Rheinheimera salexigens: one gene and its partner. Each later gene encodes a partner of the first gene's protein in a complex. Links are inferred from orthologs where the notes say so. Each region holds a gene or a part of one and is shown on either strand. Other genes may lie near its edges.

Region 1 (8,730 bases):
GGTAACGCAGTTGAGTATATGGTTGCCAGCAATATTGAAGGGGTAGAATTTATTGCGGCTAATACGGATGCGCAAGCATTACGTAATTCGTCAGCCAATATTACCTTACAACTAGGTGCCACGGTAACTAAAGGCTTAGGTGCCGGTGCTAACCCAGAAATTGGTCGTCGTTCAGCAGAAGAAGACCGCGAAAATATCAAAAAAACTATCCAAGGTGCCGATATGATCTTTATCGCCGCTGGTATGGGTGGTGGTACAGGTACCGGTGCAGCGCCAGTGGTTGCTGAAATTGCCCGTGAGTTAGGCATTTTAACCGTTGCTGTTGTGACTAAGCCGTTTCCTTTTGAAGGTAAAAAGCGTACAGCTTATGCCGATGAAGGTATTTTAGAGCTAAGCAAGCATGTTGACTCGTTAATCACTATTCCTAACGACAAGCTATTAAAAGTATTAGGTAAAGGCACTAGTTTACTAGATGCATTTAAAGCCGCTAACAACGTATTGTTGGGTGCTGTGCAAGGTATTGCTGAATTAATTACCCGTCCGGGTTTAATTAACGTCGACTTTGCCGATGTGCGTACGGTAATGGCTGAAATGGGTACTGCTATGATGGGTAGTGGCCGTGCGTCAGGTCCAGATCGTGCAGAAGAAGCAGCAGAACAAGCAATTTCAAGCCCGTTATTAGAAGATATCGACTTATCAGGTGCTAAGGGTATTTTAGTCAACATTACAGCTGGCTTAGATATTAGTATCGAAGAGTTTGAAATCGTTGGTAATGCGGTTAAAGCCTTTGCTTCTGAAAACGCTACTGTCGTTGTAGGTGCGGTAATTGATATCGAGATGCAAGACGAATTACGTGTCACAGTTGTCGCAACAGGTATTGGTGCAGAGCGTCGTCCTGATATCAGCTTAGTGCAAAGCAACCGTCAGCAAGAAACTACACGTCCGGTGTACGGTACTGCAGGTGGCAATGCGCTGCAATCAGAAACACAAACAGTACGTGTTGAGCAGCCACAAGCGCAAACACATGCAAATACTCATGCTCATAGCCATGCTAATAGTCAGCAGCAACCTGCTACTAAAGCACAAGCAGAAAGCAAAGCGAATATTGATATTTTTGATATTCCAGCATTTTTGCGCAAGCAAGCAGACTAAGTATTAGTGCTGAGTAATGAGTGTTGAGTTTTGAGTTTTGAGTGCTGAGTTTTGAGTGCTGAGTTTAAGTGCACAGCGTTAATTGCTGAGTGCTTGGCTGGGTTAAAATTGTAGCTTAATTGCTGCATAGGCTGTTATTGCTATAAAACTGTTGCCGTTTAATGCTGCACAGCTATTAAGCAGTTGTTCAGTCAGCGTTTGATAGGGTAGCCTATTTGTGCTATGCTTCGCCGCCGTTTTGGTTAAGGGTGCTTTAAATTTTAAGCAGGACTAAATTATGACAAAACAACGTACCATCAATAAAAGTGTCAGCTCCATTGGAGTCGGATTACACAAAGGCGAAAAGGTTACGCTTACTCTCCGACCTGCGCCCGATAACACAGGCATTGTGTTTCGTCGTGTCGATCTGGATCCGATAGTTGACTTTAAAGTGTCGCCAGAACTGGTAGGCGATACCGTGATGTGTACCTGTTTGATCAACCAAGACGGTGTGCGTTTATCAACTACTGAGCATTTAATGGCGGCAGTGGCAGGTTTAGGTATAGATAACTTAGTAATTGAAGTCGATTCGGAAGAAATTCCTATTATGGACGGCAGTGCTAATCCATTTGTTTATCTATTACTTGAAGCCGGTGTATCTGAGCAGCGTTTAGCCAAAAAATTTATTCGGATTAAAAAAACAGTACGAGTAGAAGACGGTGAAAAATGGGCTGAGTTTAAGCCTTATAATGGTTTTAAAATTGACTTCGCCATCGATTTTGACCATCCGGTTATTTCTGAAACCGTACAGCATATGCAATTAGATTTCTCTGCAGCAGGTTTTATTAAAGATATAAGCCGGGCGCGTACTTTTGGTTTTTTACATGAAGTCGAATACCTTCGTGCTAATAACTTAGCCCTAGGTGGCAGTTTTGATAACGCGGTAGTGTTAGATGAATACCGGGTGTTAAATCAAGACGGCTTACGCTATGACGACGAATTTATTAAACATAAAATTCTCGACGCCGTAGGCGACTTATATATGGCAGGCCACAGTATTTTAGGTGAGTTTAGAAGCTTTAAAACCGGCCATGCTTTAAATAACCAATTGTTATGTGAAGTGCTGGCGCACCAAGAAAACTGGGAATTTGTGACCTTCGAGCACAAAGAAGAAATGCCTATTTCATATTTAGCGCCGCAGCTAGCATAAGCTAAGCTACCAGCTATCCATAAAAAGTCAGTTATTGCCTAAGCATTAGCTGACTTTTTTGTTTATACCGCACTCGATTCTTAGTCGTTAGTCACCTGCTGTTGAGTCACTTGTAACTCGTCACTTGTCACCGCAGTTTAATCATTTAGCTCTATTCTTGGCTAAATTCAATAACGCTTGCTTTAGTTTACCGTCAGCACCTGCTGCTACCGACAATAAGGCATCAGCCGCTTGCGCCGATAAATTATGTTGCATCGCAACAGGTTGGGCAATTTCTACCTTAAATTGGCGGGTTTGGCCGGTGGGTGAAGCTTCAATTTCAATGCCGGCTAAATCAGGCAAGATTTTTTTGCGAAAATTGTCTAGAATAGCATCGCGCTGCATTTTTAGCCGAGTTAGCCAAGAGGGCGAGCTGCATAAGATAATAGCTCTGCCATCGCGAATGCTGGTTACTCGGCAAAAGCTAAGTTGCTCTAGTTGTAATACCTGCGCTAATACCGTATTCAGCTGTTGCATTAGCTTAACTTGCTGCTGTTGGTTTGCTAGCGAGCTATGGGCTAATACCTTATTGATATCCTTTGGTTTTTCAGTATAACGTGCCATGAATTTAACGCGCTCAACATAATTTAATAGCCTAAGTAGTGTAACAGCTTCTGTATTTTTTGGCAGAATCTAAATTGGCTATTGAAAGCTTTAGCATTTGTCACCATATCTAGCGTATTATGGTGAGAATTTCACATAAATTACTTTCACCTTTAAATACTGGTTTGCATGAACTAGCCAGGGCTGCACTGCAGTTTTAACTTAATATGGTAACTGGATAATGTTTGGAAAACTTTTCACCAAATTAGTTGGTAGCCGCAACGACCGCTTCTTAAAAAAACTACAAAAACAAGTACAGCAAATCAATGCGCTAGAGCCGGAGTATCAAGCCTTAACCGATGACCAGCTGCAGCATAAAACTGTCGAATTTAAACAAAAAATAAAAGACGGTGCTACGCTAGACGACCTCTTAATTGAAGCTTTTGCTACCGTGCGCGAAGCCAGTACTCGGGTATTTGGTATGCGTCACTTCGACGTTCAATTACTTGGCGGTATGGTACTGCATCAGGGTAAAATTTCTGAAATGCGCACCGGTGAGGGTAAAACCTTAACCGCTACGCTACCTGCGTATCTTAATGCGTTAGGCGGCGGTAGTGTGCACGTTATTACAGTTAACGATTACTTAGCCCGTCGTGATGCTGCAACAAACGAGCCGCTGTTTACCTTTTTAGGTATGAGCGTTGGTGTCAACGTACCGGGTATGGCGCACGTTGATAAGCAAAAAGCTTATGCAGCCGATATTACCTACGGTACTAATAACGAATTTGGTTTCGATTACCTGCGTGACAATATGGCCTTCTCGCCAGACGACCGCGTTCAGCGCGATCAGGCTTTTGCTATTATCGATGAAGTTGACTCGATATTAATCGATGAAGCCCGTACACCATTAATTATCTCGGGCCCAGCGGAAGATAGCTCTGAGCTCTATCAAAAAATTGATTTGTTAGTGCCACAGCTCATTAAGCAAGAGCAAGAAGACGAAGAGGGTAAGCACGGCGATGGCCATTTCACTTTAGATGAAAAAGCGCGTCAGGTTTACTTAACCGAAGAAGGCCAAATTAAAGTTGAAGATATGCTGCGCGAAGCGGGCATGATCGGCGAGCAGGACACTTTATTCTCAGCGGCTAATATTACCTTATTACATCACGTGTATGCGGCATTACGTGCTCATCAACTATTTAAACGCGATGTCGATTACGTGGTTAAAGACGGCGAAATTGTTATTGTTGACGAACACACCGGCCGTACTATGGAAGGGCGTCGTTGGTCAGAAGGCTTACACCAAGCGGTTGAAGCCAAAGAAGGCGTTAATATTCAAAACGAAAACCAAACCCTTGCTTCTATAACCTTTCAAAACTATTTCCGCTTGTATGAAAAGCTATCCGGTATGACAGGTACAGCTGACACCGAAGCATTTGAATTTCAACAAATATATGGTCTAGAAACTATCGTGGTGCCAACAAACCGGCCTATGGTACGAAACGATATGGCCGATTTAGTCTATTTAACGGCTGAAGATAAATACCAAGCCATTATTGCCGATATTATTAAAAAGCAACAAGCTAAACGTCCGGTATTAGTGGGTACAGCTTCAATTGAAAGCTCAGAATATCTATCTGAGTTACTCAATAAAGCTAAAATCACTCACAAAGTATTAAACGCAAAATTCCATGCTAACGAAGCTGAGATTATTGCCAATGCCGGTCGGCCAGGTAATGTCACAATCGCTACTAACATGGCAGGTCGTGGTACCGATATCGTCTTAGGCGGTAGTTTACAAGCTGAACTAGCCGGTTTAACCGACGCTAGCGAAGAGCAAATTGCCCAAGTAAAAGCTGACTGGAAAATACGCCACGATGCTGTTGTTGAGTCGGGTGGTTTACATATAATAGGTACTGAGCGTCATGAATCACGTCGTATTGATAATCAGTTGCGCGGTCGTTCTGGTCGTCAAGGTGATAACGGTTCAAGCCGGTTTTATTTATCGTTAGAAGACTCGTTAATGCGTATCTTTGCTTCAGATCGGATGTCAGCCATGATGCGCCGTCTGGGTATGGAAAAAGGCGAAGCTATTGAGCATCCATGGGTCAGTCGTGCCATTGAAAATGCCCAACGAAAAGTAGAAGCGCGTAACTTCGATATTCGTAAGCAATTATTAGAATTCGATGACGTGGCTAACGATCAACGTAAAGTTGTGTACGAGCAACGTAACGAGTTATTAGACGCTTCTGATATCAGCGAAACCATTACGGTTATTCGTGGTGATGTAGTTGAAGACTTAATTAGCCAATATATTCCGCCAGAGTCGTTAGACGAAATGTGGGATATTCCGGGCTTAGAGCAGCGTTTAAAAGCTGACTACGCGTTAGAATTACCTATCACACAATGGTTAGCCGACGATAAAAAGCTGTTTGAAGAAAAGCTACGCGAGCGCATTCAGCAAGAAGTAGAAAAATCGTATCAAGAAAAAGAACAAATGGTTGGCCCAGATGTATTGCGTCAGTTCGAAAAAGCCATAATGTTGCAAAGCTTAGATACCCACTGGAAAGAACATCTAGCAGCTATGGATCACTTGCGCCAAGGCATTAACTTACGTGGTTATGCGCAAAAGAATCCTAAGCAAGAATATAAGCGCGAAGCGTTTGAATTATTCTCAGATATGCTAGAAAACTTAAAAATAGACGTTATTGGCGTACTAGCACGAGTGCAAGTTAAAGCCGCAGAAGACGTTGAAGCGGTAGACGAGCAACGCCGCAAGGCTGACGCTGTTCCGCATAGCTATCAACATGACGAAGTTGAGCAGTTAGGCGCTGACGTACCTGAGACAGCACCTGTCGAAGTAGCGCAAGGACCAGTGATCCGTGATGGCGAAAAAATTGGCCGTAACGATGCTTGTCCATGTGGCTCAGGCAAAAAGTACAAGCAATGCCATGGCAAACTTGTCTAAGCCGATGTTTGACAATAAAACAATAACAACGGAGTCAGCTAACGCTGGCTCTGTTGCTTTAAAGCCAAAACAGTTACATGTCGCTGTAGGTGTCATAATTCGTGATAACCAAGTGCTACTAAGCTTGCGCAGTAAGCAGCAACATCAAGGTGGTAAGTGGGAGTTTCCTGGTGGCAAGGTAGAAGCCGGTGAAACCGTCTACAACGCGCTAGCACGCGAGTTAAAAGAAGAACTAGCCATAGAGGTGGTAAGCGCCGAACCCTTTATGCAGCAAGCGTTCAGCTACCCAGAGCGCAATGTATTACTCGATATCTACTTAGTGACTGAGTTTACTGGTCAAGCCCAAGGCCTAGAAGGCCAACCACTACAATGGGCCAGCTTCGCCCAGCTATCACAACTTAACTTCCCCGATGCCAATCAACCTATAGTCGAAAAGCTGCAACAGCAGTTTATGTAGTCTTTTATGGTTGTTTGTACTACAAGTCTGTTACTAGTTTAAGCAAAAATTAAGCATCGAAGCCGTAAGAATCTGTTTCTGCTGATTAATCAAATCAAGATTTAAAAAAGTCATTATCCTGAGCGATAAACTCTTGCTCTAATTCATCTAAATATTGCTCTGATAAGGCTGCATCTATTGGCGATTTATCGGGAATACGATGATTCTCTGCGGCCCAATCACCTAAATCAATTAATTTACAACGCTTACAACAAAATGGCCGAAACTCAGATTCAGCCGACCAAACCACAACAGTGTCACAAGTCGGACAATTAACTTTAGTAACCATAATCCCCTCAAAAATCCGGCATAAAAATCAACCGCGAGTATAGCAATTTTCAAGGGGTCAGAGTACTTGAAACTCAAAAAGCCTTTCAAGTACTCTGACCCCTTGAAAAACATTTATTATATATTATCTTTAAATTAACATTTTATTAATGATGGGGTAGGTAATGCCTAGGAGTCGGCGGATCTGTGTGGCGAATATTCCACAGCATGTAATACAACGAGGTAATAATAAACAAGATTGTTTTATAGGAGCTAAAGATTACCATCTGTATTTAATTAAATTGGCTGAATGCGCTGAGCAATATCAGGTTCAAATACATGCCTATGTGCTGATGACTAATCATGTTCATTTGTTATTAACACCACTAGTCGATGGTGCAACAAGTCTATTTATGCAAGCGCTTGGTCGTTGTTATGTGAGGTATTTTAATATAGAACATAAGCGCACGGGGACTTTATGGGAAGGGCGCTATAAAGCCTGTTTAGTGGAGTCCGATCGTTACTTTCTGGCGGTTAGTCGTTATATAGAACTTAACCCGGTACGTGCGGGTATGGTTGCAAATGCAGCAGATTATGCTTGGTCTAGTTTTATGCATAATGCACTAGGTACATTTAATCCGTTGTTAACTGCTCATCCTGTATATTTGGGCATTGCCGAAAACAAACCATTGCGATTAGCTTGGTATCAACAGCTATTTCAGCAGCAGACCACTAATGAGGAGTTGGCAGCTATTAGAGCCGCGACTAATCGTTGTTGGCTGCTTGGCTCTGAACAGTTTAGCCAGCAATTAAGCCAGAAAACCGGGCTGCAGATAAAGCGAGCAAGTCACGGTGGTGACAGACGATCTTTCAAGGGGTCAGAGTCGTTGAAAGACTAAAATCGTTTCAAGTACTCTGACCCCTTGAAATGTTGCCGGTTAATTAGGCAACTTTATCGCGCTTATCCTCCGTTGTTTCATCTGGCTTATGTTGTATTGCTTTACTATTGCTATTAATAGCGATAGTTTTTGGTTTCATTGCTTCAGGGATTTCCTTGACTAAACCAATAGTTAATAAGCCATGGTTTAAATCAGCTTCTGTCACTTCAACATAATCTGCTAAATTAAACTTGCGCTCGAAGGTGCGGTTTGCAATGCCGCGGTGAAGAAATTTACCGGTAGTTTTTTCTGCTTTATTTCCGCGCACAGTGAGCACATTTTTTTCAACCTGAATATCGATTTCTTGCTCTGAAAAGCCGGCCACAGCAAGGGTAATGGCATAGCGGTTCTCATTCAACATTTCGATATTATACGGGGGGTAGCCATTAATATTAGTTTCGGTTGTTAGCGCGCTATCAATTAACGACGCTAAGCGATCAAAACCAATGCTGCTACGATAAAGTGGGGTAAGATCAATTGAGTTCATATTAAATCCTCCATAAGAAGCGAATTAAAATAAAGGCAACTAATTTAGAAAGCTCTCCATGCTGGACAAGCTTTCTAGTCACTTATATAGGAGCGATTTGCTAATTTTCAACAGCAATATTTAAAAAATTTTTTAATTCACTTAAGTTGCAGCGTTAACAGCAGGCGAGTTTGAATTGTTGGCTATCGGTGCTGTTATTACGGCCGGTTTCGTCGCAGAGTTGCATAAAACGGATGGCGTAGCGGTATTTATTTCCACTGACCGTTGGGTAAACACCGGCGTCTATGGGGTAACTTAAGCGTAGTAGTTCATATTTGTCGGTATTGCTTTGGTAGAAGCCATTATCGGCTATTATAGGCTCAAAATGGCCGCGTTCGCGGATAAAGCTAAGTACGAAATCTATGGCTTGTTGCACTAGGCTTAGCTGTTGATACCATTCGTTAGCCATTTGTTGGCGGTAGTCAATGTCAAGATGGATCCAATATTGCAATTGCGGCATATCAAAATAGCAGGCACCGCCGGGGATAGAGAAGCGTTGCCGCAGTGGTGATAAAAACTTATCTTGTTTTAAACTGGCAATAAACTTAGTGCTGCGCAGTAAATCGCTTTGCAACTTAACCGCTTGTTGTAGCATAACTTGCAGTTTATCGT
Region 2 (8,423 bases), 960 kb from region 1 along the record:
ACGTTGGCCAGCTATTTCAAGCGCAGCACCAATACGGGCTTGCTTTTTAGCTTTTTCACGTACAGAAATAACTTGTTCAGGTAATACAGTATGTGATGGAACGTTCACAACGCGACCATTTAACATGATCGATTTGTGACTTACTAACTGACGTGCTTCTGCACGCGTGCTAGCTAAACCCATACGGTATACAACGTTATCGAGACGAGACTCTAATAACGCTAACAAGTTTTCACCTGTATTACCTTTCAAACGAGCAGCTTCCTTATAGTAATTACGGAACTGCTTCTCTAATACGCCGTACATACGACGTACTTTTTGTTTCTCGCGTAATTGTAAACCATAGTCTGACAAACGAGCGCGACGAGCGCCATGTTGGCCAGGTGCTGTGGTTAAATTACACTTGGAATCAATTGCTCTTACGCCGCTTTTCAGGAACAGGTCTGTACCTTCGCGACGACTAAGTTTGAGCTTCGGACCCAAATATCTTGCCATCTTCTTTCTCCAATAATCCGTGAAGCGCTGTAATTACACGCGACGTTTTTTAGGTGGACGACATCCGTTATGAGGGATAGGCGTCACGTCGGTGATATTTGTGATTTTGTAACCAGCGCCATTTAGCGCACGAATCGCTGATTCGCGGCCTGGACCTGGACCATTCACAAACACTTCAAGGTTCTTTACACCATATTCTAACGCGGCAGTACCTGCGCGTTCTGCAGCAACCTGAGCGGCGAATGGAGTAGATTTACGTGAACCACGGAAACCTGAACCACCAGCTGTTGCCCAGCATAATGCATTACCTTGACGATCAGTAATCGTCACGATGGTGTTGTTAAAAGAAGCATGGATATGAGCCATACCGTCAGAAATTTGTTTTTTTACCTTTTTACGGGTACGAACTGGTGCTTTAGCCATGTGTTATACTCCGTCCTATTTCCTAATCGCTTTACGTGGACCTTTCCGGGTACGCGCATTCGTTTTAGTGCGCTGACCACGAACTGGTAAACTGCGACGGTGACGTAAGCCACGGTAACAACCTAAGTCCATCAAGCGTTTAATATTTAACGTAGTTTCACGGCGCAAGTCACCTTCGACGGTGTACTTAGCAACTTCGTCACGAAGCGTATCTAACTGTGCGTCTGTTAACGCCGCAATTTTCATACTTTCTTCGATACCCACTGCAGCTAAAATAGCTTTTGAGCGAGTCTTGCCGATACCATAAACATATGTCAAAGAGATGACAGCATGCTTATTATCGGGGATGTTAATGCCAGCGATACGGGCCACTAACGTTCTCCTATAATGAAATTAAAAGGTGCCAATTTGAAAAGCCCGTAAGGATACTCAAATTGCGCTTATATTGCAAACAATAACCGGGCTAAACTTTTCAGTTCAGCCCGTTTTATTATTTTCTGCTATTAGCCTTGGCGCTGTTTGTGCTTCGGCTCACTGCAAATTACGCGAACTACGCTATTGCGTTTGATCACTTTGCAGTTACGGCAGATCTTCTTAACGGAAGCTCTTACTTTCATAACTTAAACTCCGAAAGTATCTTAACGGCCATAGCCTTTAAGATTTGCCTTTTTAAGGACAGAATCATACTGATGAGACATCAGATGGGTCTGAACCTGTGCCATAAAATCCATAATAACAACAACGATAATCAATAATGATGTCCCGCCAAAGTAGAACTGAACGTCCCATGCTACCATCATGAACTCAGGTACTAAACAGATAAAGGTTATATACAGGGCACCCGCTAAGGTTAACCGTGTCATCACTTTATCAATATATTTTGATGTCTGTTCACCCGGACGAATACCTGGAATGAAAGCGCCAGATTTTTTTAAGTTATCTGCAGTATCACGCGGATTAAATACCAACGCAGTATAGAAGAAACAAAAGAAAATAATAGCTGCTGAGTATAACATCATATACAACGGTTGTCCCGGAGATAATGTTAGTGCTAATTCCTGTAAGAAATTAGCCAGCATGCCTTCACCTGAACCAAACCAGCTGGCAATTGTGCCTGGGAACAGAATAATGCTGGATGCAAAGATCGGTGGTATTACACCAGCCATATTGACCTTTAACGGTAAATGGCTACTTTGCGCTGCAAATACCTGACGGCCTTGCTGACGCTTAGCATAATTAACCACAATACGACGCTGGCCGCGTTCAAAGAACACCACAAACCAAGTTATCGCAATTACAATCACACCGATTGCTACCAACAATAAGAAGTGCAAATCGCCTTGACGTGCCTGCTCTATCGTCTGGCCAATGGCCGACGGGAAGCCCGCAACAATACCGGTAAATATTAGCAACGAGATACCATTACCAATGCCGCGCTCTGTAATTTGCTCACCTAACCACATTAAGAACATGGTACCGGTAACTAAACTAATTACCGCGGTGAAGTAAAATGCAAAACCTGGGCTAATAACTAACCCTGGCATCATGTTTGGTAAGCCAGTAGCAATACCAACAGCCTGTAAGGTAGCAAGTCCTAACGTACCGTAACGTGTCATCTGGTTAATTTTGCGCTTTCCAGCCTCACCTTCTTTTTTCAGCTCTGCTAACGCGGGATGAACCACAGATAACAGTTGCACAATAATTGAAGCTGAGATGTAGGGCATAATACCCAACGCAAACACCGACGCACGTTCAAGTGCACCACCGCTGAACATGTTAAACATTTCAACGATGGTACCTTTTTGCTGCTCGAATAACTGGGCCAGCACGGCGGCGTCAATTCCAGGAATTGGCACAAAGGAGCCTAGTCGAAATACGACTATGGCTATAAGTACAAATAACAGACGAGCTTTTAATTCACTAAAGCTGCCTTTTGCACTTTTTGAGTCCGAACCTGGTTTTGCCATCGCGTACTATCCTTATTATTCTTCGACTTTACCGCCAGCGGCTTCGATCGCTGCACGCGCGCCTTTAGTAGCGCCTAAACCTTTAACGGTTACTGGACGAGAAATCTCACCAGACAGGACTACTTTAGCAAACTTAACATTGCGAGAAATAATGTTAGCTTCCATTAGACTAGCTAAGTCAGCAACATCACCTTTCACATATGCAAGTTCGTGCAAACGAACTTCTGCAGAAACCAATGATTTCTGAGAAGTGAAACCGAACTTAGGTAAGCGTTGTTTCAATGGCATTTGACCGCCTTCGAAACCTGGACGCACTTTACCACCTGAACGTGATTTCAAACCTTTGTGACCACGACCAGCTGTTTTGCCTAAGCCAGAACCGATACCACGGCCTACACGGCGTTTATCTTTTTTTGATCCAGGTGCTGGAGCAATAGTATTTAAAAGCATCTGTTACTCCTCCACTTTAACCATGTAAAACACAGCATTTACCATACCGCGAATTGAAGGGGTATCTTCAACTTCAACAGTATGACCGATGCGGCGTAATCCTAACCCTTTGATTGAAGCCTTGTGCTTCGGTAAACGACCGATGCTAGACTTCAGTTGGGTTACTTTAATTGTTTTCTTAGCCATGGCAGATTACCCCAGAATATCATCAACGCGTAGACCGCGTTTAGCTGCTATTTGTGAAGGCGACTTAACAGACGCCAACGCATTGATAGTAGCGCGAACTACGTTGATTGGGTTAGTTGAGCCGTAACACTTAGAAAGAATGTGATGTACACCAGCAACTTCTAGTACGGCGCGCATTGCACCACCGGCGATTAAGCCTGTACCTTCAGCAGCAGGCTGCATGTATACATTCGAGCCTGAATGCACACCCTTAACTGGGTGGTGCAAAGTGCTACCATTTAACTCAACTTGGGTCATGTTGCGACGTGCTTTTTCCATTGCTTTTTGAATAGCAGCTGGAACTTCACGTGCTTTACCATAACCAAAACCAACGCGACCATTACCGTCACCAACCACTGTTAAAGCAGTAAACGAGAATATACGTCCACCTTTTACTACTTTAGACACGCGGTTTACTGCAACAAGCTTTTCTTGTAAATCAGATTGTTGTTTAGCTTCTTCGTTAGCCATTAGCTACTCCTAGAACTGAAGACCGGCTTCACGCGCCGCGTCAGCTAAAGCTTGTACACGACCATGATACTGAAAACCACTGCGGTCAAAAGCACAAGCAGTTACGCCTTTCGCCACCGCACGTTCAGCAACCGCTTTACCTACAGCTTTTGCAGCATCTACGTTACCAGAGTACTTAATTGACTCTTGGATTGACGCTTCAACAGTAGAAGCAGAGGCAATCACTTCAGCATTTGGTGCGATAAGCTGAGCATAGATGTGACGTGGTGTACGGTGTACAACCAAGCGATTCGCACCTTGTTCGATAATATTTCTGCGAGTGCGTTTGGCACGACGCAGACGAGCAAGTTTCTTATCCATCGTCCTACCTTACTTTTTCTTCGCTTCTTTACGACGCACGTTTTCATTTGCATAGCGCACACCTTTGCCTTTATATGGCTCTGGTTTGCGGTATGCCCGGATGTTAGCGGCAACCTGACCTACTAACTGCTTGTCTGCACCCTTAACCATGACTTCTGTCTGGCTAGGTGTGTCGATAGTGATACCCTCAGGGATCGCGAACACAACTGGGTGAGAAAAACCAAGGCTCAGATTTAATACTTTGCCTTCTGCTTTTGCACGGTAACCAACACCGACTAACTCAAGTTTCTGAGAGAAACCTTCATTAACGCCTGTAATCAGGTTGTTGATTAATGAACGGGCAGTACCCGCTTGCGCATTAGCGTCTACGAAACCTTCGCGAGGCATAGTGCGTAACACACTATCTTCTACGACAATTTCAACCGCAGGGTTAACAGTTAATGTTAACTCGCCGTTTTTGCCCTTAACAGACACTACCTGACCGTTTTGCGTAAATGTTACGCCGGTTGGAATAGTGACTGGGGCCTTAGCAATACGAGACATAGATTATACCTCCGTTACGCTACGTAGCCGATAATTTCGCCACCGATTCCAACCTTGCGCGCGGCACGGTCAGTCATTAGTCCTTTAGAAGTAGACACAATGGCTACCCCTAAACCGCCCATTACTTTTGGTAATTCGCCACGTCTCTTATAGATACGTAGGCTTGGACGACTAACACGATCGATAGTTTCAATTACAGATTTGCCTTGGAAATACTTTAACGTCACTTCCAATTCTGGTTTAACTTCACCAGATACAGCGAAATCGGCGATGTAACCTTCGTCTTTTAATACTTTCGCAATAGACACCTTCAACTTAGAAGATGGCATCTTAACCGCAACTTTATTGGCTGATTGGCCGTTGCGGATGCGAGTAAACATATCTGCTACTGGATCTTGCATACTCATAGCTCGTTACTCCCGTGATTCTTACCAGCTAGCCTTACGAAGGCCAGGAATTTCACCGCGCATCGCCGCTTCACGGATCTTGATCCGGCTCATGCCGAATTTACGAAGATACCCGTGTGGACGACCTGTAACACGACAACGATTACGTTGACGTGCAGGGCTTGAATCACGCGGCAGCGTTTGTAACTTAAGAACAGCTGACCAACGGTCTTCATCAGAAGTCGCTGGATTAGCAATTGCATCTTTAAGTTCAAAACGCTTTGCAGCGAACTTGGCTACCAGTTGTGCACGCTTTGCTTCACGTGCTTTCATTGATTGTTTTGCCATGACCCTACACCTTATTTCTTGAATGGGAAGTTAAATGCAGCAAGTAAAGCATGTCCTTCGTCATCGTTACGCGCTGTAGTTGTAATAGTGATATCTAAACCACGTACTGCATCTACTTTGTCATAGTCGACTTCTGGGAAAATGATTTGCTCACGCACACCCATACTGTAGTTACCACGGCCATCAAATGACTTTGGATTTACACCACGGAAGTCGCGAATACGTGGAATTGCAATAGAGACTAAACGCTCTAAGAATTCCCACATACGATCGCCACGCAGGGTCACTTTTGCGCCAATAGGGTAGCCTTCACGGATTTTAAAACCAGCTACTGATTTACGTGCCTTGGTCACTAATGGCTTTTGGCCAGAGATAGCTGTTAAATCAGCTACCGCGTGTTCAAGGATTTTTTTATCAGCAACTGCTTCACCCACACCCATGTTGAGTGTGATTTTTACAATCCGAGGGACTTGCATGACGCTCGTGTAGCCAAACTGTTTAAACAGTTCTGGGACTACGGTGTCTTTATAAATTTCATGCAGTTTCGCCATCGTATTACTCCAATAGCAATTAAATTACTTCGTTATTCGACTTAAAGAAACGGACTTTTTTGCCGTCTTCAAGGCGGAAACCTACACGATCAGATTTACTCGTTTTAGAGTTAAAGATCGCTACGTTTGAAACATGAATCGAGGCTTCTTTCTCAACGATACCACCTGGTTGATTCAGAGCCGGTACAGGCTTCTGATGTTTTTTAACCAAGTTAACGCCGGAAACATAAACACGACCTTCAGCTACTAATACTTTAGTAACCTTACCGCGCTTACCCTTGTCCTTACCAGTAAGAACAACAACCTCATCATCACGACGGATTTTACTAGCCATGGTGACTCCTTACAGTACTTCTGGTGCCAAAGACACGATCTTCATAAACTTGTCGCCACGAAGTTCGCGAGTTACTGGCCCGAAAATACGTGTGCCGATCGGTTCCAGCTTGCTGTTTAACAACACTGCTGCATTGCGATCAAAACGGATTAAAGAACCGTCTTGACGGCGTACGCCTTTGCGTGTACGCACCACCACTGCATTCAGTACATCACCTTTTTTAACCTTACCGCGCGGAATTGCTTCCTTTACAGTAATTTTGATGACGTCACCAATTGCAGCATAACGGCGATGTGAACCACCTAAGACCTTAATACACATTACGCTGCGCGCGCCGCTGTTGTCTGCGACTTCCAGCATAGATTGCATCTGGATCATCTTAGTGCTCCGCTATTATACTAAATAACTCTTTCGAGCTACGCTTTTTGTTAAAAACCACCCTCCTTACAAAGAGGGCGCGTGATTATAACAGCACTCTTAGCAAAAAGGTAGCGTAAAATAAAAAACGGCTCCGCGTGGAGCCGTTTTTAGTATCTTAATTACTTAAGATGCTGATACGACTACTTCAACCAATGTCCAAGACTTAGTCTTAGAAAGCGGACGGCATTCACGGATTGTGACTTGGTCCCCTTCTTTACATAGATTAGTTTCGTCATGTACGTGCAGCTTGGTAGTACGTTTCATGAATTTACCATAAATTGGGTGCTTCACTGAACGTTCAATCGCAACAACAATAGACTTGTCCATTTTGTCGCTGATTACTTTACCTTGCAGTATACGAATATTTTTTTCTGTCATTACGCACCTGCCTTCTGGGTTAAGATAGTCTTAACGCGCGCGATACTACGACGTACCTGCCTAATTAAATGCGTTTGAGCTTGCTGACCAGTAGCTAATTGCATGCGCAGGTTGAACTGCTCACGTAATAAACCTAATAGTTCAGCGTTTAACTCTTCAACACTTTTATTTTTTAATTCGCTGGCTTTCATCACATTACCGTCCGCGTTACAAAGGTTGTCTTAAATGGTAGCTTCGCCGCTGCTAATGTAAATGCATGACGTGCTAACTCTTCAGACACACCGTCCATTTCATACAGGACTTTGCCAGGTTTAATCTGACATACCCAGTGATCAACAGCACCTTTACCACTACCCATACGTACTTCTAACGGCTTAGAAGTGATTGGCTTGTCTGGGAATACTCGGATCCAGATTTTACCAACACGCTTCACAGCACGTGTCATAGCACGTCGTGCAGATTCAATTTGACGTGAAGTCATTTGTCCACGTTCTACAGATTTCAGTGCATAAGTACCGAAAGATACTTTATCGCCAACCAAGGACAAGCCACGGTTACGACCTTTGTGCACTTTACGAAATTTTGTACGTTTTGGTTGCAACATCGCTCAATACCCCTACTTAGCCTTACGTGCCGGTTTTCTCGGCGCTTTAGGTTGGTTGTTATTGTTGGTGTTGTTAGCGTTGGCATTCAATGGTAGAGCTCCTAAGATCTCACCTTTAAATATCCAAACTTTAACACCAATGATACCGTAAGTAGTTAATGCTTCAGATGTATTGTAGTCGATGTCAGCACGTAAAGTGTGCAGTGGCACTCGGCCTTCGCGGTACCATTCAGTACGTGCGATTTCTGCGCCACCTAAACGGCCGCTAACTTCTACTTTAATACCCTTAGCACCAATACGCATGGCGTTTTGCACGGCGCGCTTCATAGCACGACGAAACATTACGCGACGCTCTAATTGGCTACAGATTGAATCTGCAACTAACTTGGCATCAAGCTCAGGTTTACGTATTTCAGAGATGTTGATCTGTGCAGGTACACCGGCAATTGCCGCTACTTGCTTACGGAT

The links.
Region 2: the proteins of secA (region 1) and secY are in contact, whole or in part, in a crystal structure (PDB 3DIN), measured with the Thermotoga maritima proteins. The link is inferred for Rheinheimera salexigens from one-to-one orthologs. Residues at the interface, in WP_004082002.1 of Thermotoga maritima: Glu261, Ala262, Arg263, Lys300, Ala301, Arg302, Thr303, Ile304, Ile305, Leu323, Tyr324, Asp325, Pro326, Val329, Ser330, Tyr333, Ile336, Lys340, Phe345, Val349, Glu363, Phe364, Tyr374, Ser375, Gly376, Gly377, Glu393, Ile395, Thr482, Ser483; in WP_004081795.1 of Thermotoga maritima: Glu108, Gly109, Glu110, Glu111, Ala236, Glu237, Arg238, Arg239, Ile240, Thr241, Ile242, Gln243, Tyr244, Ala245, Arg246, Arg247, Val248, Thr249, Gly250, Arg251, Arg252, Val253, Tyr254, Gly256, Ala257, Ser258, Thr259, Tyr260, Leu261, Pro262.

What each region holds. Positions count from the first base shown.
Region 1 is NZ_MKEK01000001.1:957,153-965,882, forward strand. Bases 2,837-6,091 are described here. They hold secA (preprotein translocase subunit SecA), read left to right. Parts: upstream 2,837-3,164; coding sequence 3,165-5,891; downstream 5,892-6,091. Other genes in these bases: BI198_RS04475 (DciA family protein), read right to left, coding at 2,837-2,944; mutT (8-oxo-dGTP diphosphatase MutT), read left to right, coding at 5,875-6,091. Also shown: cell division protein FtsZ, read left to right, coding at 1-1,152; lpxC (UDP-3-O-acyl-N-acetylglucosamine deacetylase), read left to right, coding at 1,430-2,341; more of BI198_RS04475, read right to left, coding at 2,483-2,836; more of mutT, read left to right, coding at 6,092-6,348; DNA gyrase inhibitor YacG, read right to left, coding at 6,443-6,676; BI198_RS04495 (transposase), read left to right, coding at 6,840-7,553; BI198_RS04500 (Hsp20 family protein), read right to left, coding at 7,597-8,079; cell division protein ZapD, read right to left, coding at 8,234-8,730. UniProt on the Escherichia coli protein: Required for protein export, interacts with the SecYEG preprotein conducting channel.
Region 2 is NZ_MKEK01000001.1:3,127-11,549, forward strand. Bases 722-3,669 are described here. They hold secY (preprotein translocase subunit SecY), read right to left. Parts: upstream 2,886-3,669; coding sequence 1,557-2,885; downstream 722-1,556. Other genes in these bases: rpsK (30S ribosomal protein S11), read right to left, coding at 722-918; rpsM (30S ribosomal protein S13), read right to left, coding at 934-1,290; rpmJ (50S ribosomal protein L36), read right to left, coding at 1,422-1,535; rplO (50S ribosomal protein L15), read right to left, coding at 2,901-3,335; rpmD (50S ribosomal protein L30), read right to left, coding at 3,339-3,521. Also shown: rpsD (30S ribosomal protein S4), read right to left, coding at 1-495; more of rpsK, read right to left, coding at 529-721; more of rpsE, read right to left, coding at 3,670-4,031; rplR (50S ribosomal protein L18), read right to left, coding at 4,041-4,391; rplF (50S ribosomal protein L6), read right to left, coding at 4,401-4,934; rpsH (30S ribosomal protein S8), read right to left, coding at 4,949-5,341; rpsN (30S ribosomal protein S14), read right to left, coding at 5,363-5,668; rplE (50S ribosomal protein L5), read right to left, coding at 5,680-6,219; rplX (50S ribosomal protein L24), read right to left, coding at 6,239-6,553; rplN (50S ribosomal protein L14), read right to left, coding at 6,563-6,931; rpsQ (30S ribosomal protein S17), read right to left, coding at 7,097-7,351; rpmC (50S ribosomal protein L29), read right to left, coding at 7,351-7,542; rplP (50S ribosomal protein L16), read right to left, coding at 7,542-7,955; rpsC (30S ribosomal protein S3), read right to left, coding at 7,968-8,423. UniProt on the Escherichia coli protein: The central subunit of the protein translocation channel SecYEG. Consists of two halves formed by TMs 1-5 and 6-10.